DNA from 2 places in the Acidovorax sp. DW039 genome. Region 2 is predicted to be linked to the other one. Evidence: riboswitches for the same ligand, from Rfam matches in the RefSeq annotation. Region 2 holds a riboswitch; the other holds the start of a gene.
The links. A riboswitch is a leader RNA that binds a small molecule or an ion and turns the genes downstream of it on or off. The one in region 2 is predicted to bind S-adenosylhomocysteine.
Positions count from the first base shown of each region.

Region 1: another riboswitch for S-adenosylhomocysteine. It lies ahead of metH (methionine synthase); the one in region 2 lies ahead of ahcY (adenosylhomocysteinase).

Region 1 is NZ_AP029019.1:293,793-308,217, reverse strand. It holds gene metH (methionine synthase) at 1-2,460, opposite strand, end outside; S-adenosyl-L-homocysteine riboswitch at 2,490-2,591, opposite strand; gene AACH87_RS01355 (PACE efflux transporter) at 2,631-3,068, opposite strand; gene AACH87_RS01350 (LysR family transcriptional regulator) at 3,166-4,095, shown strand; gene AACH87_RS01345 (TonB-dependent siderophore receptor) at 4,327-6,480, shown strand; gene AACH87_RS01340 (PPK2 family polyphosphate kinase) at 6,726-7,562, shown strand; gene AACH87_RS01335 (zinc ribbon domain-containing protein) at 7,583-8,869, opposite strand; gene AACH87_RS01330 (zinc ribbon domain-containing protein) at 8,937-10,004, opposite strand; gene AACH87_RS01325 (Glu/Leu/Phe/Val dehydrogenase) at 10,261-11,568, shown strand; gene AACH87_RS01320 (hypothetical protein) at 11,677-12,801, opposite strand; gene AACH87_RS01315 (hypothetical protein) at 13,024-13,665, shown strand; gene AACH87_RS01310 (hypothetical protein) at 13,874-14,425, shown strand, end outside.
Region 2 is NZ_AP029019.1:4,066,084-4,080,508, reverse strand. It holds gene AACH87_RS18270 (glycosyltransferase) at 1-298, opposite strand, end outside; gene AACH87_RS18265 (EamA family transporter) at 314-658, opposite strand; gene AACH87_RS18260 (hypothetical protein) at 672-3,110, opposite strand; gene AACH87_RS18255 (peptide chain release factor 3) at 3,116-4,741, opposite strand; S-adenosyl-L-homocysteine riboswitch at 5,015-5,095, shown strand; gene ahcY (adenosylhomocysteinase) at 5,161-6,597, shown strand; gene AACH87_RS18245 (TlyA family RNA methyltransferase) at 6,843-7,844, shown strand; gene metF (methylenetetrahydrofolate reductase [NAD(P)H]) at 7,841-8,692, shown strand; gene AACH87_RS18235 (septal ring lytic transglycosylase RlpA family protein) at 8,740-9,264, shown strand; gene rlmJ (23S rRNA (adenine(2030)-N(6))-methyltransferase RlmJ) at 9,306-10,193, opposite strand; gene AACH87_RS18225 (serine/threonine-protein kinase) at 10,436-12,385, shown strand; gene rplM (50S ribosomal protein L13) at 12,607-13,035, shown strand; gene rpsI (30S ribosomal protein S9) at 13,047-13,439, shown strand; gene AACH87_RS18210 (DUF6776 family protein) at 13,547-14,260, shown strand; gene AACH87_RS18205 (polymer-forming cytoskeletal protein) at 14,375-14,425, shown strand, end outside.

The sequences.
Region 1 (14,425 bases), 1.1 Mb from region 2:
GGGGCGGATGCCCTGGTACTTCTCGGCAATCATGTCCTCGTTGCTGAGTTGCTCACCGGCGGCGTAGCCCCACAGGTCGGTGCGCACGCGCTGGTGCAGGCATTCGGCAAAGGCTTCGGCCAGGCGGTCGGCCAGGGCCTTGAACATGATGGCGGAGTAGTCATCCAGCGCGTCGATGAAGGCTTTTTCCTTCTTCTCCACGCCCAGGCCTGCCGTCACGGCAAACAGGCCTGCGTAGTCGGCAATACCGCTGTCCTTGGGGGCCACAAAGTCGGCCAGGCAGCGGCTGGGGCGCATCACGCCGTCGATCACCTGCTTTTCGGTCTGCTGGCGCATGCCGTACCAGGTCATGGCGACTTCGGTGCGGGACTCGTCGGTATAGAACTCGATGTCGTCGCCTACGCTGTTGGCGGGCAGCAGGGCCATCACGCCGCTCGCGCTGAGCCAGCGGCCTTCGATGATTTTCTTGAGCATGGCCTGGCCGTCGGCCATCACCTTGCGGGCCTGCTCGCCGACGATCTCGTCCTGCAGGATGGCGGGGTACGGCCCGGCCAGGTCCCAGGTCTGGAAGAACGGGCCCCAGTCGATGTACTTGGCCAGCTCGGCCAGGTCAAAGTTCTTGAACACGCGGCGGCCCAGCGCACGGGGCACCGCAGGCTGGTACCCGGCCCAGGCGATGGGCGTGCGGTTGGCGCGGGCTTTTTCCAGCGACCACATGGGGGTCTGCTTTTTGTTGGCGTGCTGGGTGCGGACCTTTTCATAGTCGGCGTTCAGCTCGTTCACGTAGTTGTGCACGCCATCGCCCAGCAGGCTCTGGGCCACGCTCACGCTGCGCGAGGCGTCTGGCACGTAGACCACGGGGCCTTCGTAGTGCGGGGCGATCTTCACCGCCGTGTGCACGCGGCTGGTGGTGGCACCGCCGATGAGCAGCGGGATCTTCTTCATGCGGAAGTAGTCGTCCTTCTGCATCTCGCCCGCCACGTACTGCATCTCTTCCAGGCTGGGGGTGATGAGACCCGAGAGGCCGATGATGTCTGCGCCTTCGACCTTGGCTTTGGCCAGGATCTCGTGGCAGGGCACCATCACGCCCATGTTCACCACCTCGAAGTTGTTGCATTGCAAGACGACGGTGACGATGTTCTTGCCAATGTCGTGCACATCGCCCTTGACGGTGGCAATCACGATCTTGCCCTTGCTGCGCACATCGCGCCCGGCCAGTTCGTCCTGGCGCTTTTCTTCCTCGATGTAGGGGATGAGGTGGGCCACGGCGCTTTTCATCACGCGCGCGCTTTTCACCACCTGGGGCAGGAACATCTTGCCCGCGCCAAACAGGTCGCCCACCACGTTCATGCCGTCCATGAGCGGGCCTTCGATGACGTGCAGCGGGCGGCCGCCCTTGGCCACGATGGCCTGATAGGCCTCTTCAGTGTCTTCGACGATGAACTCGGTGATGCCGTGCACCAGCGCGTGGGTCAGGCGTTCGTTCACGGTGCCGCCGCGCCACTCCAGCTTCTTGCTGTCGTCCTTGGCTGCGCCCTTGGCGCTTTCGGCAATCTCCACCAGGCGCTCACCCGCATCGGGGCGGCGGTTGAGCACCACGTCTTCCACGCGCTCGCGCAACTGGGGTTCCAGCTCGTCGTACACGCCGACCATGCCCGCATTGACGATACCCATATCCATGCCCGCCTGGATGGCGTGGTACAGAAACACGGTGTGGATGGCCTCGCGCACCGGGTCGTTGCCGCGGAAGCTGAAGGACACGTTACTCACGCCGCCCGACACCTTGGCACCGGGCAGGTTCTGCTTGATCCAGCGCGTGGCTTCGATGAAATCGACGGCGTAGTTGTTGTGCTCTTCAATGCCGGTGGCCACGGCAAAGATGTTGGGGTCAAAGATGATGTCTTCGGGTGGAAAGCCCACCTCATCGACCAGGATGCGGTAGGCGCGCTCGCAGATCTCAACCTTGCGGGCGTAGGTGTCGGCCTGGCCCACTTCGTCAAACGCCATCACCACGGCGGCTGCGCCGTAGCGGCGGATCAGCTTGGCCTGGCGTTTGAACTCCTCCACGCCCTCTTTCATGCTGATGGAGTTGACGATGCCCTTGCCCTGGATGCAGCGCAGTCCGGCCTCGATCACCTCCCACTTGGAGGAGTCGATCATGATGGGCACGCGGGCGATGTCGGGCTCGGACGCGATCAGGTTCAGAAAGCGCACCATGGCGGCCTTGCTGTCGAGCATGGCCTCGTCCATGTTGATGTCGATGACCTGCGCGCCGTTTTCCACCTGCTGGCGGGCCACGGCCAGGGCTTCTTCGTACTGGCCGTTCAGGATCATGCGTGCGAACGCCTTGGAGCCGGTGACGTTGGTGCGCTCGCCCACGTTGACGAACAGGGTGCCCTGGCCGATGGAGACGGGCTCCAGGCCAGAGAGTTTCATGGGAGGGACGGAAACAGCAGACATAGGGCTCACCTGTGCAGGAACACGGACAAAACAGGTGAGCGTCGTTATGGGCGGGGCAAGGTGCCCAAGCCTGACGGCAGCCAGCCACCGTGGGGTGGAATCAGGCCGCCGCTGCAACGCTCCTTGGGCGAAGCGCTGATTTTAAGGGGGAGAGCGCAATCAGTGCCGACTCACGCCTGCGCAGGCGTTGCCATGGCCGACGCAGGCAGGCCAAACACCCGGTCAAACACCCAGTTGAAGACAAAGGTGTAGCAAAGGAAGAAGACGATCAGCGCCAGGTCCATCACAAAGGCCTGCCACAGGCTCACGTTGAACCACCAAGCAAACAGTGGCACCAGGGTGAACACGAGCCCCCCTTCAAAACCGATGGCGTGGGCTACCCGGCGGGCCACGCTGCGCCCGCGCACGGCCTGGCGGGATTCCCAGCGCTCAAAGGCCCAGTTGAAGACGATGTTCCAGACCACGGCCACGGCCGAGGCGGCCACCGAGGCCACGCTGGAATGCGATGCGCTCTGCCCCGTGAGGGCCGCCAAGCCGAAGGTGGCAACAATGATGGCGATCAGTTCGTACAGCGTGACGTACACCACGCGGCGTTGAATGCCCTGCAGGCTGAAAGGAGAGTGGGAAGGTGCCATGGACTGCACTTTATGTGTGCCATGCTGATATATAAAGTCAGCTTCTTTCAGTTTTTCTGACAAGTGACCCATGGCATTCACGTCTGACAGCGTGCAGGTGTTCCTCGCAGCGCTGGACCACGGCTCGTTTTCCGCCGCGGCGCGGGCTCTCTCGCGGGTGCCGTCGGCCGTGAGCATGACCATCGCCCACCTGGAGGCCGAGCTGGCCGTGCCCCTGTTTGACCGCAGCGGCCGCGAGCCCCGCCCCACCGCCGCCGCACGCGCGCTGGAGCCACAGGCGCGCCTGCTGGCCGGGCAGCTGCAGCAACTCAACGCCCAGGCGCTAGCGCTGACGCAGGGGCTGGAAGAGCGGCTGACCCTGGCGATTGCCCCAGAGCTGCTGGCATCACGCTGGACGGCCCCCCTGGCCGCGCTGGCGCAGGAGTACCCCCTGCTGCAGGTGGAGGTGCTGACCGCCCCGCAGGTGGATGCGCTGGCGCTGCTGCACAGTGGCCGCGCGCAACTGGCGCTGGTGTTTGAGCGACCCAGCATCGACGGGCGCGAGGGTTTTCAGGAAGTGGGCACCGAGACGCTGGTGGCCGTGATGGCACCGCAGCACCCCGTGCTGGTGGCCGCACGCGATGCCGCACAGGCCCGGGGCGAGCCCGCGCAGCGCGCCATGCTGCGCGAGGAGCACCTGACCACCACGCGCCAGATCGTGGTGGCCAGCCGCGACCTGGCCCAGACCGACCCGCGCTTTGTTTTTGCCCGCCACCACTGGCGCACCGACAACCATCTGGCCGCACTGGGCCTGATCGAAGCGGGCCTGGGCTGGGGCTGGCAGCCGCGTGCGCTGGTACAGCCCCGCATTGCGGCAGGCACGCTGGTGGAGATGCCTTTTGAGAACCTGAGCAACGGCGCTGCCCTGTGGGTGGATGTGGTCTGGTCCAAGGAAAGGCCATTGGGTTTGGGAGCGCGCCGGTTTGTGGCCTTGATGGAGATTGCTGAGGGAAAGCAGTAGGAAAGCGGTAGGGCCTGCACAACAGACCTGCGGCCGGTGTAGCGCGAACGCCATAGCGTCACATATTTATTGAAAGCAAATGCGAATTAGTCGCATTTGTAAAGATAATCACCTCCCTCACGTCACAAGCCCGCTCCGCGCGGTTTACGAACCAAGGGCGGCGCTTGTCACATTCGCTTCACTACCCTCTTTACCTGGGGGTGCGTTGACGGCGCACCCCCCTGTTTTGCGATGCATTTCCAGATTCAACGGTCCCTTCGCCTCTCGGCCATTGCCCACGCAGCGCTGACGCTGTGTGCCTTTACCTCAGCCGCCGCGCTGGCACAGACCAGCGCCCCTTCGCCCGCAGATGCCATCGCCAGCCCCGCCCTCTCGGAAGTGCAGGTGCGCGAAGCACCCGCCAGCCAGGGCTATCAGGGCGCACAGCGCAACACTGCCGCCACCCGCACCGACACGCCCCTCATCGAAACCCCGCAGGCCGTGCGCGTGGTGCCCCAGCAGCTCATGGAAGACCTGGGCGCCCGCCGTCTGGCCGACACGGTGGACTTTGTGAGCGGCATCACCCGCCTCAACGACTTTGGCGGCACCTGGGACAACTACGCCATTCGCGGCTTCAGCAATACCGACGGGGGCCAGTTGCTCAACGGCTTTGCCTCCAACCGGGGCTATGGTCCGCAGCGCGATGTGGCCAGCGTGGAGCGCATTGAATTCCTCAAGGGCCCGGCTGCGGCGCTGTATGGCAGCAGCGAGCCCGGCGGTACGCTCAATGTGGTCACCAAAAAGCCCCAGTTCACCGCCGCCCACAAGGCAGGTGTGCAGGTGGGCACGCTGGGGTACCGGCGCGCCACGCTCGACACCACCGGCCCGCTGGGCACCGATGTGGCCTACCGCTTGAACGTGGCGGCCGAAGACGGTGCCAGCCGCAGCCATCTGGTAGACAACCGCAAGATGGTGGTGGCCCCCGCCGTCACCTGGAACCTGGGCCGCGACACGGTGCTGAACTACGAGGCCGAGTTCATCCGCATCCGCACCCCGCTGGACCGGGGCCTGGTGCAGATCAACGGCAACGTGGGCGCTGTGCCGCGTGACCGCTTCCTGGGCGAGCCGGACCGGGGCAACCTGCACGTCAATGGCGACACCCACCAGCTCACGCTGGACCACGACCTGGGCCAAGGCTGGCGCACGCGCCTGGGCGCTTCGTACCGCGAGACCGATCTGTACGGCAATGCCGTCGATTTCGGCACCGGACAGATCGGCCTGCTGGGCAGTGACGGGCGCACGCTGGCGCGCAGCGACAGCTGGCGCTCTCTGCCTTCACGCGACACATCGGTGCAGGCCGAAGTGGAAGGCAAGATCACCACCGGCACGCTGCGCCACACGGTGCTGGCCGGGGTGGATTCGTGGCATCTGACCTCGGGCCAGGACATCAAGTACTCGCCGCAAAAATACCCCATCGACATCTACAACCCCACCTATGGCACCGTGCCATCGGCCCCGCTGGCACAGGGCTACCTGCTCAATGACCGGCTGCGCGCCACGGGTCTGTTTGTGCAGGACCAGATGGACCTGAGCGCCCAATGGAAGCTGCTGGCCGGGGTGCGCTTTGACCGCTTCCACCAGGACAACGAAGACCTGATGGCGGGCAAGCGCCAGGTGCAGTCGCATTCGGCCACCACGCCGCGCATCGGCGTGACGTACCTGATCGACGCGAACACCTCGGTCTACGCCTCGGCGGGCCGCTCGTTCCGCCCCAATGCGGGCACGGATGAACAGGGCCATGCGTTTGACCCGCAAAAGGGCAAGGCATTTGAAGTGGGGGCCAAGTGGCAGTCGCCCGACCAGCGCCTGAACGCGAGCGTGGCGCTGTTTGACATCCGCAAGTCCAACGTGCTCACGCGCAGCCCCACCAATGCCAACTTCAACATTGCGGCGGGCGAAGTGCGCAGCCGCGGGCTGGAGCTGGACGTGGCCGGGCAGATCGACACCCACTGGCGCATGACGGCCAACCTGGCCTACACCGACACCGAAGTGACCCGCGACAACAACCCCGCCTTGCTCGGCAAGCGCCTGCTGAACGTGCCGCGTGTGAGTGCGGGCCTGTTCGCCATCCGCGAGGACCAGGCCCCCTGGGGTGGCCGCTACGGCCTGGGCGGCGGCCTGGTGCATGTGGGCGAGCGCACAGGCACCGCCACCGACACTTACCGCCTGCCTGCCTACACCACGGCGCGCATCACCGGTTACTGGCAGATCGACAAGCGCACGCGCCTGACGCTGGACGTGCACAACCTGTTCGACAAGACCTACTACACCGCCTCGTGGGGCGCGCTCACCGTCATTCCAGGCATGGGCCGCCAGGTGGTGGCCGGGGTGCAGGTGGCGTTTTGATGCGGTTCTGATGGCGTAACAACCATCTGAGCAAAAATGCCTTCCAGCGCTTATTCAACAAGCGCTGGCAGCTATATTTTTGATAGTACACAGAGGATGGGATCGCGCTGGCCTTGAGGGCGGGCGGCTGGTATCTTCGGCACCAGACGCCCTACCCTGAAAACACCGGAAAACACATGCCCACACCGGCCCCTCTCACCCCTCTGTCCGCCCAGCCATCCCCCTCCTCCACACCCCCCGCCTGGATGCAGGCTGCGCAAAGCGCCTTGCACCCGCGCTGGTCTGCATGGCAACCCCGGGCGGGCCAGGCGGTTTCGCTGAAGGACCTGAACCCCGGTGCCAAACCGTTCTCGCTGGGCAGCAAGGCGGAGGACAAGGCAGCGGTGGAAGCCCTGGCCGTGGAGCTGGACGCACTGCAAAACCTGTTTTACGCCGACCGCCGCTACAAGCTGCTGGTGGTGCTGCAGGGCACCGACACCTCGGGCAAGGACGGCACCATCCGCGGCGTGTTTGGCCGCATGAGTGCGCTGGGCGTGCACACCGTGGGCTGGAAGGCCCCCACCGAGCCCGAGCGTGCGCGGGACTACCTCTGGCGCATCCACCAGCAGGTGCCTGCTGCGGGGGAGATCACCGTCTTCAACCGCAGCCACTACGAAGACGTGCTGGTGCCCCCGGTCAACGGCTGGATCACACCCGAGCAGCACCGCCAGCGGCTGGCCCATATCAACGACTTTGAGCGCATGCTGTGCGAGACCGGCACGGTGGTGCTCAAGTTCATGCTGCACATCAGCAAGGACGAGCAGCGTCAGCGCCTGCAGGAGCGCCTGGACGACCCCTCCAAGCACTGGAAGTTTGATCGCAGCGACCTGACTGCCCGCGCGCAGTGGGACGACTACCAGCGCGCCTACGAGCAACTGCTGGCCGCCACCCACACGCCCTGGGCGCCGTGGACCATCGTGCCCGCAGACTCCAAAACCCACCGCAACCTGATGATTGCCACCGTGCTGCGCGCCGCGCTGCAAGGACTGCAGCTGCGCTACCCGCCCGGCGACCCGGCGCTGGAAAAGATCAAGGTGGAGTAACCCACCGCGCCTCTATCCCTTTATCCGGCCTGAGGCCCTTGCAGACTTTTCCCGCACTGCTGGCAAAAGCGGTCGCTAGGCTGCACGGCGCTGTGGCATTGCGGGCAGGTCGTGGCCTGCGCGGCCGCAGGTTCTGCGGCGGGGGTGGAAGCCGGATCAGACACCGGCTCTGGTGCAGGCAGGGGCAAAGCAGGCGAGAGGGACGCCGGGGCTGCAGCAGCAGATGCAGGCCCTGCCTGAGCGGGTGCGGCCGGTTCGGCAGAGTAGGAGGCGGCTGCCGAAGAACCTGCAGCCTTGTCGCTGGCCCCATAGGCCTGTGCCTTGCCCTTGAGGTCCGCCATTTTGGTGTTCACGTCCTGCAGTTTTTCGTCGGCAGCCTGGCGAATGCTGTCCAGATCCACCAGCGCTGAAAACTCGCACCAGGTCAGCACCCCCACCATGAGCGGCAGCAGGAACACCAGCGCGGAGGCCAGCGCAAACACCAGGCTGAAGCCCACACCCGTGCCCATCATGTGGCCGCTGAAGGCACCGTCCATCATGTACAACGGATGCGCCTGCGTGCCAAAGCCAATCACCGAGGCGGCCAAGCCGCCCACCAGGGCCGATGCCGAGGCCAGCAGGCCAAACAGCACCGACGCGAAGATGGCCGACAGCAACATGCCCCCCACGATCTTGCCGATGGCGGCCAGCGGGTGGTGGCGCGCAATATGCCAGGCGATGGACAGCGCGTGCATCACCCGCTCGCCGTCCCACAGCGCGGGGCCCACAATGGAAGACGCCACGTACAGCGCCATCATCAGCGCAGCCACCAGCAGCACCGCCACCGGCACGGCCACCACCAGCATCAGGGGGCCGAGCAGCGGAATCTTGCACACCGCAAACACCAGTGCGAGCCCCACAAAAAGCAGCACCACGGCCCCCGTCATGAGCAGCACGGCCCCCAGCAGCTTGGGCAGGCACAGCAGCCCGGCCAGAAAGTAGCTGGTCAGGCTGCGGTAGGGCCTGCGGTGGGCCAGGTCAGACAGGCAGGTGCCCGCACCGCTGATACCCGCCAGGCACACCACCACGGCCACCAGCGAGAACAGCAGCATGAAACCCAGCCACAGCCGCCCCATGAGCCCGCCCAAAGCAAACACCAGCGCCGCCACCAGAAAAGACGCTGCCAGCACCGCCAGCGCGGGCCAGCAGGTCAGCGCCTCGGGCAGGCGCAGCAGCGAGTACGGGTGATCGACCCGCGCTTCAATGCGGCTGTCAATGTGCGCATCCAGGCGCGTGTGTGCATGGTGATGGGCGGAGTGCGGGCTCATGGTGGGTTCCCTCTTGGCTTTTGGGTCTTGGCTCTTGGGTGCGGTGTTGACTTGCCAGTAGCAGCTGTCAGTTGCTGGTGTAGGGGTCGTTGTTGCGGTTGCTCATGGGGCATTCAGGTACCTTGCCCCAATGGCTGCCGCAGTGCTGGTGGCGAGCACGCACCACACACACGCCGCGAGTCAGCAGGTTGTCGTCACGGTCGCACTGGCGCAGGGCTGCGCGCAGGGGCCCCAGGCCCTCTGCCACAGGCGTGGGTGGGCTGGCGGGGCGCGACAGCGAAGGCGGCGCAGGCTCACGCGAGCCGCCATGCGGCCAGGGTGGCTCGCTGCCCGCAGCAGGGTTGGCCGCCACCGGGCCATTGCCCGCAGGCCGGGCAGCGGGGGCTGCAGAGCGGGTTGCCGGAGGCACGGCAGAAGCATCCGCAGGGGCCTCTGCTGGGGGGGGAGTCGTCACAGGCACAGCGGGTACGGCAGGTGCAGCAGGTGCAACAACTGCGGGAGCTGTGCCGGGCGAGGCTTGCTCTACGGCAATCACCGGCGCCTTGCCCGCAACGGATGGGGAAGACACAGCGGGTTTGCCACCCCACAACCACCACGCGAGCGCTGCAGTCAGGGCCACCACGGCAAAGCCCAGTGCGGCATAGAGTGCGGCCGTCCAGCCAGAACCGCTCTGCGGGGCCGATGGGGGCGAAGGTGGGAGTTCAGGCGGGGGGAGTTCAGGCGACGCAGAGGGCTTGGTAAAAGGCCCCGCCTCGGTTGCAAGCTGGCCAGCCCCACTTGTGGCCAAGATGGCAGTGGCGACGGCTGAAACGCCCTTGGCATCGGGCGAAGGTGTTGCGGCTGCAGGCTCGGCGGGTGCCAAGGCAGGCGTGGGTGCTGCCACCGGCGCAGGGCCAGGGCCGTCATCCAGCAGCAGGTCGACTTCCTCCGACATGACCGAGGACGAAAACTCCAGCGGCGCAGGCCGGGTGTCCGCTTCTGGGTCGGCGGGGCCGTCCAGCTCGTCATCAGGATCAAAGTCGATATCCAAAGGCGCAGGCGCTGCGCGAGAGACCAGCACCTGCCCGCACTGCCCGCAAAAACGGGCGTTGGGCTGGCAAGGGGCGGCGCAGGCGGGGCAATTGAGGGTGCTCATGGGCCAATCTTAGAACCTGATCCCCAAAGACCGGCAAACGCGCTGCCCGGTGACGCTCGCACGGGCGGTTTCCCCGGCTTCGCAGGGGTATGGAAATTGCAAACCATGGATGTCCAGCGCCCGCCCCGCAGCGGATTCTCATGCATCCGGCACGTTATGCATCTGATGCATAACCCGCATACAGACTGGCCTTGGACACCGTTACACCGCAGGCATAAGCTTCGCGGCCTGGACTGTTCCCACAAGGAAATTCAACATGACAACCCCCTCTGGCACACCCGCCCACACCCACCATCCCCTGCCCTCGTACCTGCAGGCCGACCACCTCGGCCCCTGGGGTATCTATCTGCAGCAGGTGGACCGCGTCACCCCTTACCTGGGCCACTTGGCCCGCTGGGTCGAGACGCTCAAGCGCCCCAAGCGCATGCTGGTGGTGGATGTGCCCATCGAGCTGGACAACGGCACCATCGCCCACTTTGAGGGCTACCGTGTGCAGCACAACCTCAGCCGCGGCCCCGGCAAGGGTGGCGTGCGTTTTCACCAGGACGTGACGCTGTCTGAAGTGATGGCGCTGTCGGCCTGGATGTCGATCAAGAACGCCGCGGTGAACGTGCCCTACGGCGGTGCCAAGGGCGGTATCCGTGTCGATCCCAAGAAGCTCTCGCGCGGTGAGCTGGAGCGCCTGACCCGCCGCTACACCAGCGAGATCGGCCTGCTGATCGGCCCCTCCAAGGACATCCCAGCGCCCGACGTGAACACCAACGGCCAGATCATGTCCTGGATGATGGACACCTACTCCATGAACACCGGTGCCACCGCCACTGGCGTGGTCACCGGCAAGCCAATCGATCTGGGCGGCTCGCTGGGCCGTGTGGAAGCCACAGGCCGCGGCGTGTTCACCGTGGGCGTGGAAGCGGCCAAGCGCACGGGCCTGGCCATTGCCGGTGCCAAGGTGGCCGTACAGGGCTTTGGCAACGTGGGTGGCATTGCAGGCAAGCTGTTTGCCGAGGCGGGTGCCAAGGTAGTGGCTGTGCAAGACCACACCGGCACCATCTTCAAGAGCGATGGCCTGGACGTGCCCGCCCTGCTGGCCCATGTGAAGCAACACGGTGGCGTGGGCGGTTTTGCCGGTGCGGAAACCATGGCCAACGACGAGTTCTGGGGCGTGCAGTGCGACATCCTTATCCCCGCTGCGCTGGAAGGCCAGATCACCAAGGACAACGCCGCCCGCATCACCGCCAAGCTGGTGATTGAAGGCGCCAACGGCCCCACCACCCCCGAGGCCGATGACATCCTGGCCGACAAGGGCGTGCTGGTGCTGCCCGACGTGATTGCCAACGCTGGTGGCGTGACGGTGAGCTACTTCGAGTGGGTGCAGGATTTCTCCAGCTTCTTCTGGAGCGAGGACGAGATCAACGCCCGCCTGGTGCGCATCATGCAAGAGGCCTTTGACGGCGTGTGGCAAGTGGCCCAGCAGCACAAGGTCACGCTGCGCACCGCCACCTTCATCGTGGCCTGCCAGCGCATCCTGCACGCCCGCGAAATGCGCGGTCTGTATCCATGAGCCCCGCCCAGATCTGATTTTTTCGCAGCGCTGGCCCACCGCCAGCGCCCCGAATCCTGGAGCGCCACAAGCGCCCGGCCAAGCCGCCCTCACCACAGGGCGGCTTTTTTATGCCCGCTCGCAGGGCGGCACTGCCTGCACCGGCACCACACGCTGCGCCAAGCAAAACGGCTGCTCACAGGGCGCACGGCCTGCGTAAGGGCAGCCGGGGGCATCGCAATGGCCGCGTGCACGGCGGCGCTGGTCGGCCTCTTCCTCTTCGCGCCCGTAGCCACTGGCCTGCAGCGCCAGCATCTGCAGCCAGGGGTCGTTGCGGGTCTGGAGCTGGTCGCGCCCATACACCAGAGCCCCCGCACCACCCAAAGCCCCCGCCCAGGGCGCCAGCTCCAGCGAGAGCAAGGCGCTGGTGGATGTACCCCCTGCGCCATGCACGCCCCCACCCGGCTGCAGCACCAGGGCAAACACCCCACCCGCCAGCGCCTGGGCTCGCCCGGCAAAAGCCGCCTGCAAAGCGCTGGAGTCTGGGGCTGCAGGCTGCTCTGCCAAAGATGAAGCAGCCTGCGGCAACCCCTGCAGCCAGGCCGCAGGCACGCGCAATGTGGCGGTGAAGCTGCGTGCGCCCTGCTCCGTCAGCACCTGGCCCTGGCCTACCAGCCAGGTCTGCAGCGGCGGCAGATCAGCCTCGGCAGGTAAGCCCGCGTCACCTCCATAGACATGGCCCCAAGGTTGCGCCACCACCACCCGCTGCGGCGCTGCAGGGGTGAGCTGCTGCACCAGCGCATCCAGCAAACCCCGCATGGCGGGAGTCACCCCCGACGCAGGCCAGCCCGCCTGCGTGGCAGCGCCCACGGCGGAAGCCGCAGAAGAAGTGGATGCAGACGCCGAGGCAGTCGGTAAAGAGGTTGCCCCGGCACCCCGCCCGGCGGGCGGGCCGTCTGCTGACCTTGGCACCGGGGCTTGCCCACGTGCCTGCGCCTGCAGCGCTTGGCTGGCCTGGGGCGAGAGGCTGACCCGGGCCGCCTGCGGCGCATCGGCAGCGCCTTCTGGCAACGGGGGCTTGCTCACAGGGCCTGCAGCAGACCCCGGCGTGCCCTGGCCCGGTGCAGCGGGCGGCGCAACCGGCTTGTCTTTGTCCGTGCCCAGCAGCATGTTCTGCCGCTGCAAGGCGGCCTCGGCCAGCACCTGCGCCACGGCGGGCACAGGGCTGCGGGGTGGATCCATCTGGACAGACATGGCCGATCAAAAAAGTAGGGCGGGCGGCAGGCATTCTGCGCTTCATCCCTGGCCCTGGCGAGACGGCACGCATCCGCCAGCGACACGCCCCACAAAAGTACTATCAAAACAATAGCTGCTTGCGCTTATCCAACGGGCGCTAGAGCCATTTTTTTATCAAACACCCGTACATGGGCTGCGCCCCCCCGAAAATCGAATCCTCTTCCACGCCCTGGCTGGCCCATGTCACACACCCTGTTTGCGTCCCTGCCCCACCGCCCCCCCGAACCCCATCGGGGGCTGGCCCCTGCCCTGCTGCTGGGGGTGGCCGCCTATCTGCTGCTCAGTACGTGGATACTGGCCCCGGCGTGGGAACGCGCCTTTCGTTCAGACGCTTCGCCCGTGGCCTGGCTGTCGAGCGCGCTGCTGCTTACCCTCAGCATCACCACCCTGCGGTTGATGGGCGAACGCGCCCTGCCTCCACTGCTGGGTGCCTGGCTCACGCTCGCCTTCGCGGTGCTGGCGCTGGACGAGCAATTCATGCTGCACGAGCTGTGGAAGTTTCGCTGCCACGAATGGACCGCCGCCTGCCAATACAGCACGGTGCGCGAAGCCCCCATGCTGGCCGTGGCGGTGATCGGGCTGCTTACCCTGGCCTGGCTGCACCGCGCCCTGCTGCACCCCGGCACCCGCGCCCTGCTGTGGGCCGGTCTGGCCGTGGGGTGGCTTGCCATTGCGGTAGACCAGTGGCCCGAGGCGCAGTCCCACTGGCCCCACCTGCCCGAGCTGCCGCCCCTGATGGCCACGCTGGAAGAAGGATTTGAAGTGGTGGCCGAGGCACTAGTGCTGGGGGCACTGCTGCGGCAGCCGGGCCAAAGAGGGTGAGTGGATTCGCATGGATGGGTGCTGTGTGATCTGAGAACCTGTTCAAAGCGGCATGGCGATGAAGCGACAGAGATCAACCCCCAGCGCACGCAAAGCTTGCGCAGCCAGCCAAGACATTCGACCATGTGAGGTGCCTTGCCCCAAGGTCCATTCAGCCCCTCTTTGATCCCCTTCGGCCCTCTTCTCGACCCACCAGCACAACAACACCATGCGAACCCGCCACGCAGCCCAAGCCTTTCTGCTCTGCACTACCCTCAGCTGGGGCATGGCCGCCCAGGCACAGACCACACCCCATGACCCAACCGGGCGCTGCAGCCAAGCCATCGTTCAGCAACTGGCACAGCACTTTGGCCTGAAGCACTTTGGCCTGAAGCACTTTGCCTATCCCGCCGATGGCATGTACCCCAGCGCGGAAAACGGTGGGCTCATCGTGGCGGGCGTGTGCAAGGCATGGCCTGCAGACCCGTCCAAGACGCTCGCAGCATTCGCCTACGACGCAGGCACCGAGTATGAAAAGCAATTGCTGCTGGCCGTCATCGATCCCCCGGGGCGCATCACGGCCTCCTACAAGGGCGTGATTCCGGAAAACGCGGCGTCTGAAGTCTCGGCCTCCTCGCTGAGCCTGGACACAGCGCGGTACCAACTCTCGGGCACCGTCCGCGCTTTTGGGGTGCGCCTGCAAACCTTCCGCGACCGCTGCACCTACGAAGGCGGCTTTGACGATGAACTGACGCTGTTCGTCATCGCAGGCAAAACCCTG
Region 2 (14,425 bases):
TGGGCAGCAGGGCCGGGTTCATCTGCCCGTCGCCGTCGATCTTCACCACGATGTCCATGCCATCAGCAATAGCTGCTTTGTAAGCGGTGACTATGGCTCCTCCGACGCCACGATTTTCCGGATTGAACAGAACTTTGACTCTGGGGTCTTGGTTGCGCGTTTCAATAAAGTTGCCGCTGTGATCTGGGCATGCGTCATCTACCGCGTAGATGGCGTGAACTTCGGGGCCGATAGCGGCAATCACTCCGAGCACGTGCTGGGTGACTTTGTAGCATGGGATGGCGACGGCGATTTTCATATAAATCTATGAATATTATGATGAGGCTAGGGCCACACCGGCCAAAATAATAAAACCACCGACAAGCGTTTTCCAATGCAGTGGCTCACCAAGTATCAGCCATGCCAGTGTGGGGACTATGATGAATGCGAGTCCCATGAATGGATATGCAAGATGTAAAGGGACTTGCCGCAAAATCCAAATCCATCCCAATGTTGTTAGCCCATAAATAGCAAGCGATGTTATCAACCAGCCGTTCAGGATAATACTTTGCCAAGTGATTGGATCTGTAAGATGTGCGGCTGATTTTTTAAAGAGTATTTGGCCAATGGATATGAGAAAAACGCAAACTAGTGTTTGTGCTATGTTTAGTAATGTCATATTCTTGATTTCTTTATTTGACTGCAAACCATACCAGGCCCTTATGAGAACCTATCTCGTAGATTTTTGAACTTTGGCGTAATATTGCTGCTTGATCTTCAAGCGCCGCAACCCTTTGTGCTCCTATTTTTTTAAATTCGAACTCAAGAGGATCGATAATCACTGAAACTTGATCCATTGCAGCCGATGATACGGAGTAGCTTTTTTTCCCCGAGGGGGTTCCGGTTGAGAATCCGAGATGCTGGTATCTGTTAACAATTTGCCAATCTTCTTTTGAAAGTTCCATGCTCTGCCACAGTTCTTTGTGGGGGTAATAGTGTATTCCGTTAACTGTAGGTATACCTGAAGCCGCTAAAGTCTGTGCACCAAGACCATCCCCTCCAATCACAAGAGTTCGCAGTGGAGTGCCTTTTTCGTCAGAGGCCAATTCTTTTGTGATCTTTTCCGGGCTCAAATTTTTTGGAGATTGAGACAGCGGGTTAAACCCTATGGTTGATAAAAAGAAAGTTACCCACAAGAGGGTGATGGATTTTCCTATATGATTTTTTGCAATCCAAAATGTAATTAGTGTTGCAATTATAATTATTGAAATAATATAAACTGGACTGTTTCTTGGGAAAACTTCGACTGGAAGTTCAAGTAGTTCTTTTTGGATTAACCATGCAGTTGTTGAGATGGAGATCGTCAGGAGGATTTGATGTTTGTATTTTGATGTTTTGAGCCATCCAGTTGAAGCTAAGCTCAGAATTAGAAAGAATGATAACCCCATTGCGAGATCGCCGCGGTTGGTCGGTACTCTTCCCCATTGAGTAATCTTTGCCATCCATGAAGGAATGCCTAAAAATAGAAAGCAGCAATGGAATATTATGAATAATAGACATCCCAATAGAATCCATTGATGTTTTTTGCCCCTTGAAATTCCTGCGATGCATAGCCATATTGTTATGGCGGGCAGCCAGAAATATGAGCTTATCTCGGATTGGTTTGCCCAAGGTCCTGTGCCAAACGTTAAACTCTCCAGATTCGTATAGCCTCTGAATGCCCATAGAAAGCCGTTATCGCCACCTGTTAGTAGGGTTCTTTGACCTGGATAGACAGTATTTTTTAAAGTATTTACCGCTTCGCTAGTATCAAGCCACCAACTTCCAATGAATATGAATATTACTATACAAGTGAGAAATAGGGCGGTTATTTGATGGCTGGCAATTGAGATGGATTTTTTGTTGTCAATTAACCAGCCAATCATAACAAGCGTTAGTAAGGTTCCCGTCGTAACTATCCACGGGGGGTATAAAGTAAGAATCCAAGCAGATATGCTGTATCCTAAAAATAATGCCCAAAAAATACTCTTTTTCCATTCTCTAGATTGCGCAATTTTAATTGCGGCAGCCGTTCCAAGGCACGGAAATAATGCTGCGTAAAGAGGCCAGTTGGACCATGCTGCTGCGTACGGCGCGATACAAAATGTGAAAGAAAGTGCAAAATTTCTACCTGTAGACTCAGGTTTTATCAAATTCATTAGCCACCATACTGCTAATAGGCAGCTCCAAAAAGGTAATTGCCATTGCCAGGCCAAAGCATTTCTCAGGGGTAGGAAAAAATATCCCCATGTAGCAGGGCGTGCAATGGCTGATAATTGAGCAATTGGAACCCCGGTCATGCCAATGACCCCCATATTTTGGCCCTCAATTCCTATGTTTTTATTAACTATTGGGAACTTGGGGTCGTGATTCAGTTGGGCTATGACGTTTGGCATCAAGACCCCCCACTCATCACCTCTAATGGTTTGAGTTTTGAATATTTTTTTGTTATTTCCCTCTGTCTGGATTGAGGCGTTGCCAAATGGCCCTTCTAGAAAAATTCTAATGGAACTTCCAGTAATTCCTAGGGAAACAAGGAGAAAAAATATGAGAGTTAATGTGGTGGCAATTTTCTTTTGATGTATTTCAAGGAAAATTGATAATTTTTTCTCGCCTGCTAGATATTTTTTTGTCGAACAAAAAAATGCAACAAATAGTGTAATTATCAGTAAGATCCAATGGCGTGTATATATTTGTTCTATATGTATATAAGGCGTTTTATGGTCTTGGGATTTTAATTTAATTGATTTTTTATTTTCAAATTTTGCCTCTACCTCTACTTCTGATAATCCGCCTTTTAAGCTTTTTGGAAAATTTGCAGATATGGAGAAATTCTTCTCGGAATTGTCATCTTTTGTATTTTTTATTATTTTATTAATGGTTATCTCGGATTTCTGTCCTTGAGTTGATACTTCAAATGCATCAGCTGCACTTTTATTGATTGAGTCCCAAGCCCATCCTTGTACAAGAATGGTGTTGCTGTCAGGTAAATATTGAATAGAGTCGATTGAGCCAATAATTCCACTTTTTTCGGTAGACCATGCAGTTATCGCAAAAAAAGATAAAAGTGAGGCAAATAATATTTTGAACATTATTATTAACTGTATTGCAACGCCAACCCCGCATGCTCCCGCAGCGGATGAAAATGAATCTTCGGAAACCGCTCCTGTGCCAGTCGCACGTCATATGGTGATGTGCACAGATAGGCCAGCGTGTCTGCCGCGTCACGCGCCATGCGCATGGGGTAAGCGTTTTCAAACTCGCGCAGTTCGGCGGGGGTGTCTGCGGTAATCCAGCGGGCACCTGTGTACTGGCAGGCCTCCAGGCGCACGTCGCAGTCGTATTCGGTTTTCAGGCGGTGTTGCACCACTTCAAACTGCAGCTGGCCTACGGCGCCCAGCAGCATGTTGCCGCCCGCGTCGGGCTTGAAGACCTGGATGGCGCCTTCTTCGCCCAGTTGCATCAGACCCTGCTGCAATTGCTTGGTGCGCAGTGGGTTCTTCAGCACCACGGTCATGAACATTTCCGGGGCGAAGAAGGGCAGGCCGGTGAACTGCAGGTTGGGGCCATCAGTAATGGTGTCGCCCAGTTGCACGCCGCCGTGGGTGGTAAAGCCGATGATGTCGCCTGCGTAGGCTTCGTCCACGGCTTCACGGCGCTGGCTCATGAAGGTGACCACGCTGGTGGGGCGCAGTTCTTTGGCGGTGCGTTGCACCTTCATCTTCATGCCTGGGGTGTATTTGCCTGATGCCACACGCACAAAAGCAATGCGGTCGCGGTGGTTGGCGTCCATGTTGGCCTGCACTTTGAAGACCACGCCGGAGAAGCTCTCGTCTTCGGGCTGGATGGTCTTTTCTTCGCGGTTGCGGTTGACCTCGGTGTAGGCCACGCGCGGGCCAGGCGGGGGCGACATGTCGACCACCGCGTTCAGCACTTCCATTACCCCGAAGTTGTTCACACCGGAGCCGAAGAACACGGGGGTGAGTTTGCCCTTCAGGAAAGCATCGTGATCCCACTCGGCAGAGGCTCCTACAGCGAGGTCCATGCTTTCGAGCGCGTCGTCAAAAGCTTGACCGAAGCGGGCGCGCAGGTTGTCGGCGTCAGACAGGGGAATGGTCTCGAAGTCCTGTGGGCGCTTTTCGCTACCGGGCTGGAACACCGTCATGCTCTTGGTGAGCAGGTTGATGATGCCGCCAAAGCTCTTGCCCTGGCCTACGGGCCACGTGATGGGGCAGCAGGGCATGCCCAGTTCGCGCTCCACCTCGTCCATGATGTCCAGCGGGTCGCGCACTTCGCGGTCCATCTTATTGACGAAGGTGATGATGGGCGTATCGCGCTGGCGGCATACCTCGATGAGGCGGCGGGTCTGGCTTTCCACGCCGTTGGCGGCGTCAATCACCATCAGGGCCGAATCGACGGCGGTGAGCACGCGGTAGGTGTCTTCCGAGAAGTCCTTGTGGCCGGGGGTGTCAAGCAGGTTGACCACATGGTCGCGGTAAGCCATCTGCATCACCGACGATGCCACAGAGATACCGCGCTGCTTTTCAATCTCCATCCAGTCCGATGTAGCGTGGCGGCTGGCTTTGCGGCCCTTGACGGCCCCTGCGATCTGGATGGCACCCGAGAACAGCAGCAGCTTTTCCGTCAGCGTGGTCTTACCAGCGTCAGGGTGGGAAATGATGGCAAAGGTACGGCGGCGCCGGGTTTCTGGGGCGTAAGACACGGAATTTCCTGGAATGGGTGTGGCAAGCAGCGCTGCACGCTGCTGCGTTGCCAGATCAGACTCTGCAGAGGTCTGTTGCTGCGCTGGGATGCAGTGCAGTTGACAAAGATTTTACCTATGCGTGAAACGGCGGCTGAGCGGGTTGTTTCGCTGCGGACGTAGTCTGCCCAGGCGCTGAAGTGTGAATCGTACCGTGACGGCTTTCCCGCTTCGTGTCCAGATGGTTACCTGCATGAATGGATGCCATTGCAGAGCCTTGCTCCTATAATCCCGCCATCCGAGGAGCGTTGCAGCGCCCCCTGCCAATTGCGGGGCGTGAGGCTCGGAGTCATCAAGCAACGACGCTCATCCACTTTTCGTGCGGTGAGTTGCATCTTCCCCCCGTCAAGTGGCTTTTCAAACCTGCTTTGGAGCACACCATGAACGCACGCGTCAACGCCCCGGTACATACCGACTGCATCATCGCCGACATCGGCCTGGCCGATTGGGGCCGCAAAGAAATCAAGATTGCCGAAACCGAGATGCCTGGCCTGATGGCCATCCGCGAAGAATTCGCGCCCAAGCAGCCCCTCAAGGGCGCCCGCATCACTGGCTCGCTGCACATGACGATCCAGACCGCTGTGCTGATCGAGACCCTGCAGGCACTGGGCGCGCAAGTGCGCTGGGCCTCGTGCAACATCTTCTCTACCCAGGACCATGCCGCTGCCGCCATTGCTGCCACCGGCACCCCTGTGTTTGCCGTGAAGGGCGAGACATTGGTGGACTACTGGGACTACACCCATCGCATCTTTGACTTTGGTGCCAAGGGCACCGAGGGCGAAGGCCCCAACATGATTCTGGACGATGGCGGCGATGCCACGTTGCTGATGCACCTGGGCAAGCAGGCCGAAAAGGACCAGAGCATTCTGGCCAACCCCGGCAGCGAGGAAGAGCGCATTTTGTTTGCCGCCATCAAGGCCAAGCTGGCTGAAGACAACACCTGGTACAGCCGCAAGAGCGCGCAGATCATCGGTGTGACCGAAGAGACCACCACCGGTGTGCACCGCCTGAAGGAAATGTCGGCCAAGGGCACGCTGATGTTCCGTGCCATCAACGTGAACGATTCGGTGACCAAGAGCAAGTTTGACAACCTGTACGGCTGCCGCGAATCGCTGGTGGACGGCATCAAGCGGGCTACCGACGTGATGATCGCTGGCAAGGTGGCCGTGGTGTGCGGCTATGGCGACGTGGGCAAGGGCTCGGCCCAGGCGCTGCGCGCCCTGAGCGCTCAGGTGTGGGTCACCGAGATCGACCCCATCAACGCCCTGCAAGCCGCCATGGAAGGCTTCAAGGTCGTGACCATGGAGTGGGCCGCCGACAAGGCTGATATCTTCGTGACGACCACCGGCAACCGCGATGTGATCACGTATGAGCACATGGCTGCAATGAAGGACCAGTCCATCGTCTGCAACATCGGTCACTTCGACAACGAAATCCAGGTGGCCAAGCTGGAAGAAAACTGCAAGTGGGAAGAGATCAAGCCCCAGGTGGACCACGTGATCTTCCCTGACGGCAAGCGCATCATCCTGCTGGCCAAGGGCCGTCTGGTGAATCTGGGTTGCGGCACCGGCCACCCCAGCTTCGTGATGTCCAACTCGTTCGCCAACCAGACCATTGCGCAGATCGAGCTGTTTACCCACCCCGAAGGCTACGACGTGGGCAAGGTGTACGTGCTGCCTAAGCATCTGGACGAGAAGGTAGCCCGCCTGCACCTGAAGAAGGTGGGCGCGATGCTGACTGAGTTGAGCGACGAGCAGGCCGCCTACATTGGCGTGCCCAAGCAAGGTCCTTACAAGCCTGACACCTATCGCTACTAAGAGCGGCTCACTCAACCCCCTGGCGCTGTGGGCCCGTCTCGCAGTTCTTATGGAACTGCCTGCGGCGAAAGCCCGGTCAGGAGCGCTGGGTGGAGTGGTGTGAACTGCTCCCGTTGAGGGAGGTCGGGGCGCTTCGCCGCCTCGTGTAGCGAAATTTTGTTATCGATTTTGCTATTTTTATGATAGCTGCCTGCGCTTGTTGAATAAGCGCTAGAGGCTGATTTGATTCATAAAGGATGAGCGCCATGCGCGCAGATGTATTTCTCGTGGAACGCGGCCATGCCGCCACGCGCTCGCAGGCGCAGCGGCTGATTGCGTCGGGGGTGGAGTGGCGTCTTTCGCCATTGGCCGCCTGGAACAAGGTCGTCAAAAACGGTGATGACATTCCGTCCGTGGCGGAGGTGCGGTTGCTGGACGATGCAGAAGCCAAGTACATCTCCCGTGGCGGCCTCAAGCTCGAAGGCGCGCTCAAGACGGCAGGTATTTCCGTAAAGGGCCTGCGCTGTCTGGATGTGGGGCAGAGTACAGGTGGCTTTACGGACTGCCTGCTGCAGCGCGGTGCCTTGCAGGTGATCGGTGTGGACGTGGGGCACGGGCAATTGCATGACCGGCTTCGGAACGATGCGCGTGTGGTGTGTGTCGAAGGCTTGAACGCGCGCTCCATGACGGCAGAGTCGCTAGTCGAAGCCTGCGACATTGCCTTGTCTGAAGAGGTGGTGCAAGACCTGGAAGACAACGACACCCAGCCCGTGGCCCCCTACAGCTGGATGCGCAATGGCGGCGTGGTCGATGAGGAATACGACGACAGCGATGATGCCAAGGAGCAGGAGATTGAGGCTTTCAAGGCCGAGCGGCAGGCGCTGGAAAAGGCGCGTGCTGAAGGCACCCTGCCCAAGGAACGCAGGCGCAGGCCCGGTCGCGAAGAGACCGACACCACACCGGTGTTTGATCTGGTGACGGGGGATCTGTCCTTCATCTCGCTGACGCTGGTGCTGCCTGCGCTCGTGCCTTTGCTGGCACCACAGGGCCGCCTGATCATGCTGGTCAAGCCGCAGTTTGAGCTGCAGCCTGGCCAGGTGGGCAAAGGTGGCATCGTGCGTGACGAGTCGCTCTACGCTGTGGTTGAGCAGCGTATCCGCGAGTGCTGTGGCGCTTTGGGACTGGAAGTTGTGTCGTGGATGGACAGCCCCATTCAAGGGGGTGATGGCAACCGCGAATTTTTTGTTGATGCAAGGAGGGCCGCATGAACGCCGTCAAAGCAGAAGCCACCGGGTTCCCGGTCAGTCTGGAGTTCTTTCCCCCCAAAACCCCCGAGGGGGCAGAAAAACTGCGCACGGTGCGCCAGCAGCTGTATGCGCTGCATCCTGAGTTTTGCTCGGTGACCTATGGGGCCGGTGGTTCGACCCAGGAAGGGACTTTCACCACCGTCAAGGAAATCCTTTCTGAAGGTGTCAGCGCCGCATCGCATTTTTCCTGCATCGGTGCCACGCGTCAGTCAGTGCGTGAGCAATTGCAGGTGCTCAAATCCATGGGAGTGCGTCGCCTGGTGGCGCTGCGCGGAGACCTGCCCAGTGGCTATGGTGCGGGTGGGGAGTTTCAATACGCCAGTGATCTGGTCGCCTTCATCCGGGAAGAAACGGGGCGTGACTTTCATATCGAAGTGGCTGCCTATCCGGAGTTTCATCCCCAGGCACGGTCGCCGGAGGCAGATCTGAAGGCTTATGTGGCCAAGGTGAAGGCAGGTGCCGACGCTGCCATCACCCAGTATTTCTATAACAGCGATGCTTACTTTCGCTTCGTAGAGGACACCCAGAAGCTCGGTGCGGACGTGCCCGTGGTTCCCGGGATCATGCCGATCTCCAGCTCTACGCAGCTGATGCGTTTCTCGGATGCCTGCGGAGCAGAAATTCCCCGTTGGATTCGCTTGCGCCTGCAGGGCTTTGGCGACGATACCGCCAGCATCAAGGCGTTTGGTCTGGATGTGGTGACCGACCTGTGCGACCAGTTGCGCAGTGCCGGGGTGCCAGCGTTGCACTTCTACACCATGAACCAGAGTGCCGCGACTCTGGAAATCTGCCGACGCCTGGAGCTTTGAGCGTGCCTGGGTGGTGGTCGAGGGAGTGGCGGGCGCGGTGCGGCGATGTGGCCGCATGGTTGTGCGTGCCCATCGGCGCTGCACTGTGGGTGGTGGCTGCGCATGCGCAGGACTTACCAGGTGCCAGTGCCGCGCACGCGGGCGAAAGCCCGTCTTCTACCACGACTGCGCAGACCTCTGTGCGTTCTTCCATTGATCTGCTTGGTGAGGACCCTGTGGGTGATGACGATGCCAGCGAAGCAACTCCCAGTGAAACGGGTTTGGTCTCCTGGTATGGCCCGGGTTTTCATCGGCGGCGCACGGCTAGCGGAGAGCGCTTTGACATGCACGCGTTGACCGCTGCTCACCGAACCTTGCCTTTTGGTACGCTGGTCTGTGTGCGCAGCCAGGCGACAGGCCGCGAAGTCGTGGTCCGCATCAACGACCGGGGGCCTCATGTTGCCAACCGTGTCATGGACCTCAGCCGCGGCGCAGCCATGGCACTGGGCATGCACGGGCTGGGGTTGAAGCCTGTGGATGTCTTCCCTCTCAATGGTGACGACACCACCTGCCCACCCAAGCGGGCAGACTGACCTGAAAGGGGATGCAGCAGCCCGGCTGCAGCGGTTTGGGCTTAGCCCCCCGACTCCAGCGTGTGGGTGGCGTGCTGGTCTTGCCCCAGCAACTCCACCATCTGGGGCAGCGCCTCCTTCAAAAGCGCTTTCAGGGTGTAAGGCGGATTGATCAAGAACATCCCGCTGGCGGGCAGTCCAGGTCGCTTGGCTTCGCCTGTTGCGCTGGCCGTGACCTTGCTTGACTTGACTGTCAGCGTAGCGTGCAGCCAGTTCTTGCCCGCTTTGGTCGCCAGCGTTTTCAGCCTGCGCGGCAAATCATGCGCCTCGGGGCGAGGGATGATGGGATACCACACGGCGTAAGTTCCTGTGGCGAAACGTTTGAGCGAGTCGGTGACCATATCCAGCACCTTGGCGTAGTCGCTCTTGATTTCATAGCTGGGATCGCATAGCAGCAAAGCCCTGCGGGCGGGTGGAGGCAGAAACTTCTTGACGCCCTCAAACCCGTCTTCATGCAGCACCGCTACCTGACGGCCAGCTTCCAGCTGGGCAACGTTGCCCGCGAGGGCGCGCATGTCGGTCGGGTGGAGTTCAAACAGCTTGAGCTTGTCTTGATCGCGCAGCAGTCGCTGGCTGATAAAGGGGGAGCCGGGGTAGACCCTCGTCTTGGCCCCTTGATTGAAGGCTTGAACCATCGCGACATAGTCGGCCAGTGCGGGGGACAGGGTTGACTGGTCGCCTGCCATGAGTTTCAGGATGCCCTCGGCTGCTTCACCGCTGGTGCTGGCGTAGTCTCCGTCCAGCCGGTAGAGCCCGGCACCCGCGTGGGTGTCCAGAACGGTCAGTGCCGCGTCTTTCTCGGTAAGGTATTGCAAGGTGGCAATCAGCACGGTGTGCTTGAGCACATCGGCGTGGTTGCCTGCGTGGAAGGCATGGCGGTAACTGAACATGGCCCTATGGTAACCACTGCCGGTCCGGCGCTCCCTCAGAGGGGATGTGTGCGTGGGGCGATTAGGGCGGCGTCGTGTCTTGTTGCCGTAGCCCGAAGGCTGTGATGTTTTTGGCAGACAGTGTGCTTTTTGTTGCCTTTGTATCAGGTGGCATGCCCCATCATCGGGCCTGTTACGGGTCTCTACCGTCCAGTCTGTTAGATTTCGTTACAGACACTTGATCGATTTGCCTTTTCTGACCTATGACCGACAGTCCCAGCACCATCACAGCCAGCGGCATCAGCCATGTGGATGCGCTGCCGCCCGGGACCCGGCTGGCTGAGTTTGAAATTCTTGGCTTGTTGGGGGTTGGTGGTTTTGGAATGGTCTACAAAGCCTTTGACCATTCGCTGCACCGTGCGGTGGCGATCAAGGAATACATGCCTTCCGCCCTTGCAGGGCGCGCGCAGGGGCAGTCCTTATGGGTGCGGTCTTCGTCGGATCAGCAAACCTTTCAGGCGGGCTTGGCATCGTTTGTGGGCGAGGCGCGCTTGCTTGCCCAGTTTGACCATCCTTCGCTGGTGAAGGTGTTTCGTTTCTGGGAGGCCAACAACACCGCTTACATGGTCATGCCGCTGTACAGCGGCATGACTTTCAAGCAGGCGCGTGCGCAGATGCGCACTCCGCCGCCTGAGGTGTGGTTGCGCAAGGTCCTGTGGTCGGTACTGGGGGCGCTGCGGGTGTTGCATGAGGGCAATACCCTGCACCGTGACATCTCGCCTGACAACATCTTTTTGCAGGACTACGGCCCCCCGGTGTTGCTGGACCTGGGGGCCGCTCGCCATGCGATCAATGACCAGGGGCGTCAGCATACGGCGGTACTGAAGGTCAACTACGCTCCGATTGAGCAGTATTCAGAAGCAGATCAGGACCTGCGGCAAGGCCCGTGGAGTGACCTTTATTCGTTGGCTGCCGTCGTTCATGGCTGCCTTTGCAACGACACGCCACTTCCCGCCACGCTGCGTTCGATCCGTGATCGCATGGTGCCTTTCTCGCGTGTGGCCAAAACGGTCAAGCGGCAGTTTGGGGTGGAATATTCACCAGCTTTTGTGGCCGCCATCTCTCAGGCGCTTTCCTTGCGGCCGGAGGGACGTCCTCAGAGTATTGATGCATTTCTTGAGCTGATGGACATGGTCCATGCGCCAGACGACATCAATGAGTTTGACTTTCGTGCTGATCTAGGTGACATCTGGGTGGAACCCGCAGACCAGCCCGGCCCTGGGCTGGTGACTCCGACTGTGGATGTGACTTCTGCGCCGAAGGCTGTTGCCGAAATTCAGGCCCAGACCGAAAAAGCGCTTGCTTCGTCTGAAGGCGCCAATGCTGGCGCTGAGTCTCATACCCGTGAGGTGAGCATTGCGCAAGACGCAGCAGACACGCGCAGCGGCCCAGACACCGTGGTCGTGGACATGGCGGACACCGTGTTCATGGATCCGGGCGATACGGTTTCTCCCGACCCGGATGCTGTGGAGTTGCCCAAAGCCAGTAGCCGACCTAGCCTGGAATCGAAGGAGCGTGACAGCAGACCCGCCAGCCGTTCGGAAGGGGGCCGACGCTCTCGCCGCGCGACTGGAGCATCCCGCACGCGTCGCGTTCGGTGGGGCATCGCATTGGCTGCCACTCTTTTGGCGTTTGCTGCGGCGGCTTGGTGGGGCCAGCACCGCAAGGCGCCTCCGAAGGACGACATCATTACCGAATTGGCCTCAGATTCGGTGCCCGTTCCGCTGCCCGAGGCCTCTGCGCCTGATGTGGTGGCATCAGAGCCTACATTGGAGGCCAGTGACGCTGCCTCTGCTTCCGCCTCCGCTGTGGTGGAGCTGCCATTGCAGGCGGTGCCCGCTCCAGCAACACCCGCTTCCAAACCCGCGGCCCGGAATGCTTCCAAAAAGACGCAAGCTGAACCTGCACCCGTTCCGGTAGTGGTTGAGGCACCCCCTCCACCACCGCCCCCTCCGGTGGAAGTCAAGCCCAAGCCAGCTCCCGTGCGGGTTCCCACGCCCCAGGAGGTATGTGCCAACGCCAGCTTCCTTGCCAAGCCCATGTGCATTCATCAGGAATGTCAGAAGCCCTCGCAGGCGGGATTGGCGATTTGTGTGGAAACTCGCAAGCGATACGAGGCGGAGGAGCAGCGGGCGCGTCAGATGGCTAACTGAGCGCTGTCAGTCTTCATCAGACCGGATGAGCGCTTTGACGGTACGCCCAAATCGAATCGAGTGGCCGCTTGCTGCGGCTACGGGATAAATCGTATAATAAAAGGCTTCGCAGCGATTTAGCGGCCCCGCGGCGAATACTTAAAGCCACCTAAGAGGCTTCCTTCAGAGAAGCACCGACCGTGGAAAAGGGCCCTCAAACCACCTCTTGAAAAGAGAATCTCATGTCTACATTCAGCGCAAAGCCCGCTGAGGTTGTGCACGAGTGGTTTGTGATTGACGCGACCAACAAGGTCCTCGGACGAGTAGCCAGCGAAGTTGCTCTCCGTTTGCGCGGCAAACACAAGGCCATTTACACGCCTCACGTCGATACTGGTGACTTCATTGTTGTGATCAACGCAGCACAACTGAAGGTAACCGGCACCAAGTCCCTGGACAAGGTGTACTACCGCCACTCTGGTTATCCAGGCGGTATTACGGCTACCAACTTCCGCGATATGCAAGCCAAGCACCCCGGCCGTGCTTTGGAAAAGGCTGTCAAGGGCATGCTTCCCAAGGGTCCCCTGGGTTACGCAATGATCAAGAAACTCAAGGTGTACGGTGGTGCTGAGCATCCGCACACCGCCCAGCAACCCAAAGTGCTGGAAATCTAAGGAGCCTTGAGATGATTGGTGAATGGAACAATGGCACCGGCCGTCGCAAGTCCAGCGTCGCCCGCGTGTTTCTGAAAAAAGGCTCTGGCAAGATCACTGTGAACGGCAAGGACATCCAGTCCTATTTTGGCCGTGAAACATCGATCATGATCGCCAAGCAACCTCTGGTGCTGACCAACCATGTCGAAACCTTCGACATCCAAGTCAATGTGCACGGTGGTGGCGAATCTGGCCAAGCGGGTGCAACCCGTCACGGTATCACTCGTGCCCTGATCGACTACGATGCGACCCTCAAGTCGGCACTGAGCCAAGCTGGCTTCGTGACCCGTGACGCTCGTGAAGTGGAACGTAAGAAGGTTGGTCTGCACTCTGCCCGTCGTGCAAAGCAGTTCTCGAAGCGTTAATCGTCAGAGTCTTGCGATGCGCAGCTGGTGCTGCAAATCAGAAAAGCCGCCCTCGGGCGGCTTTTTTTCGTTTATGGTGCGCTCTTTGTTGAATTGAATCGAACTCCATGCGTCTGCGTTTGCTTCGCCGTCGGTTGACCATCAGTGCCCCCCGGGTTGCTATTCGTAGTGCGTTACCTTGGCCCCTGCGCTGGCTGGTCTTTGCCCTGGTATTGGGGCTCAGCTGTGCGGCGGCGTTGTGGGCGTTCGAGTTTGGAAAAACGATTGCCGGTCTCGAATCTGCGTCTCGGGAAGAAGTTCTGCGGTTGCGCTCTGAGCTGGAGCAACTGAGGGAGCAGTCTTCCCAGCGTCAGCTTCTGTCCGAGACGGCAGAGAGCCTCTTGGCTGCCGATCGTGCGACTTTGGAGCGCCTGACAGCCCAGGTCAAACAGCTGGAGTCTGAAAACCGCATGCTGCGCGACGATCTGGGTTTTTTTGAAAAGCTGATGCCTGCAGCCAAGGGAGACGGCTTGGCCATCAGGGGGTTTCAGGCGGAGGTGCTCGCCGGAGTTCAACTGCGTTGGCAGATGCTGGTGATTCAATCGGCTGCGCGCAATGCGCCAGAGTTCAAGGGGCGGGTTGAGTTGACAGCGGCTGGCTTGAAGGAAGGCAAACCCTGGTCCCAGGCCATTCCCGCCGAGGGCAAGGCGCTGCAGTTCAAGCAGTACCGGCGCATCGAAGAGATACTCACGCTCCCCCCCAATGTCGTGGTAAAAACTGTTACTGCACGTGTCCTGGAGGGGCAGACTGTTCGTGCATCTCAAACCATCGAACTGGATTGATGGCTCGCCGTGGCAGGACTCATGCTGTTCCTGCCTACCTAATGATTCGTTGTTGATTGGCGTCTCGGCCATGGTTCCCATGGGTAATCCGTCGCCGTCCTGGAGGAGTTCCCTATGTTCAAGAGCAAGAAGCAGCCGCCCATCAAAAGTCTGGTGGCCCATGGG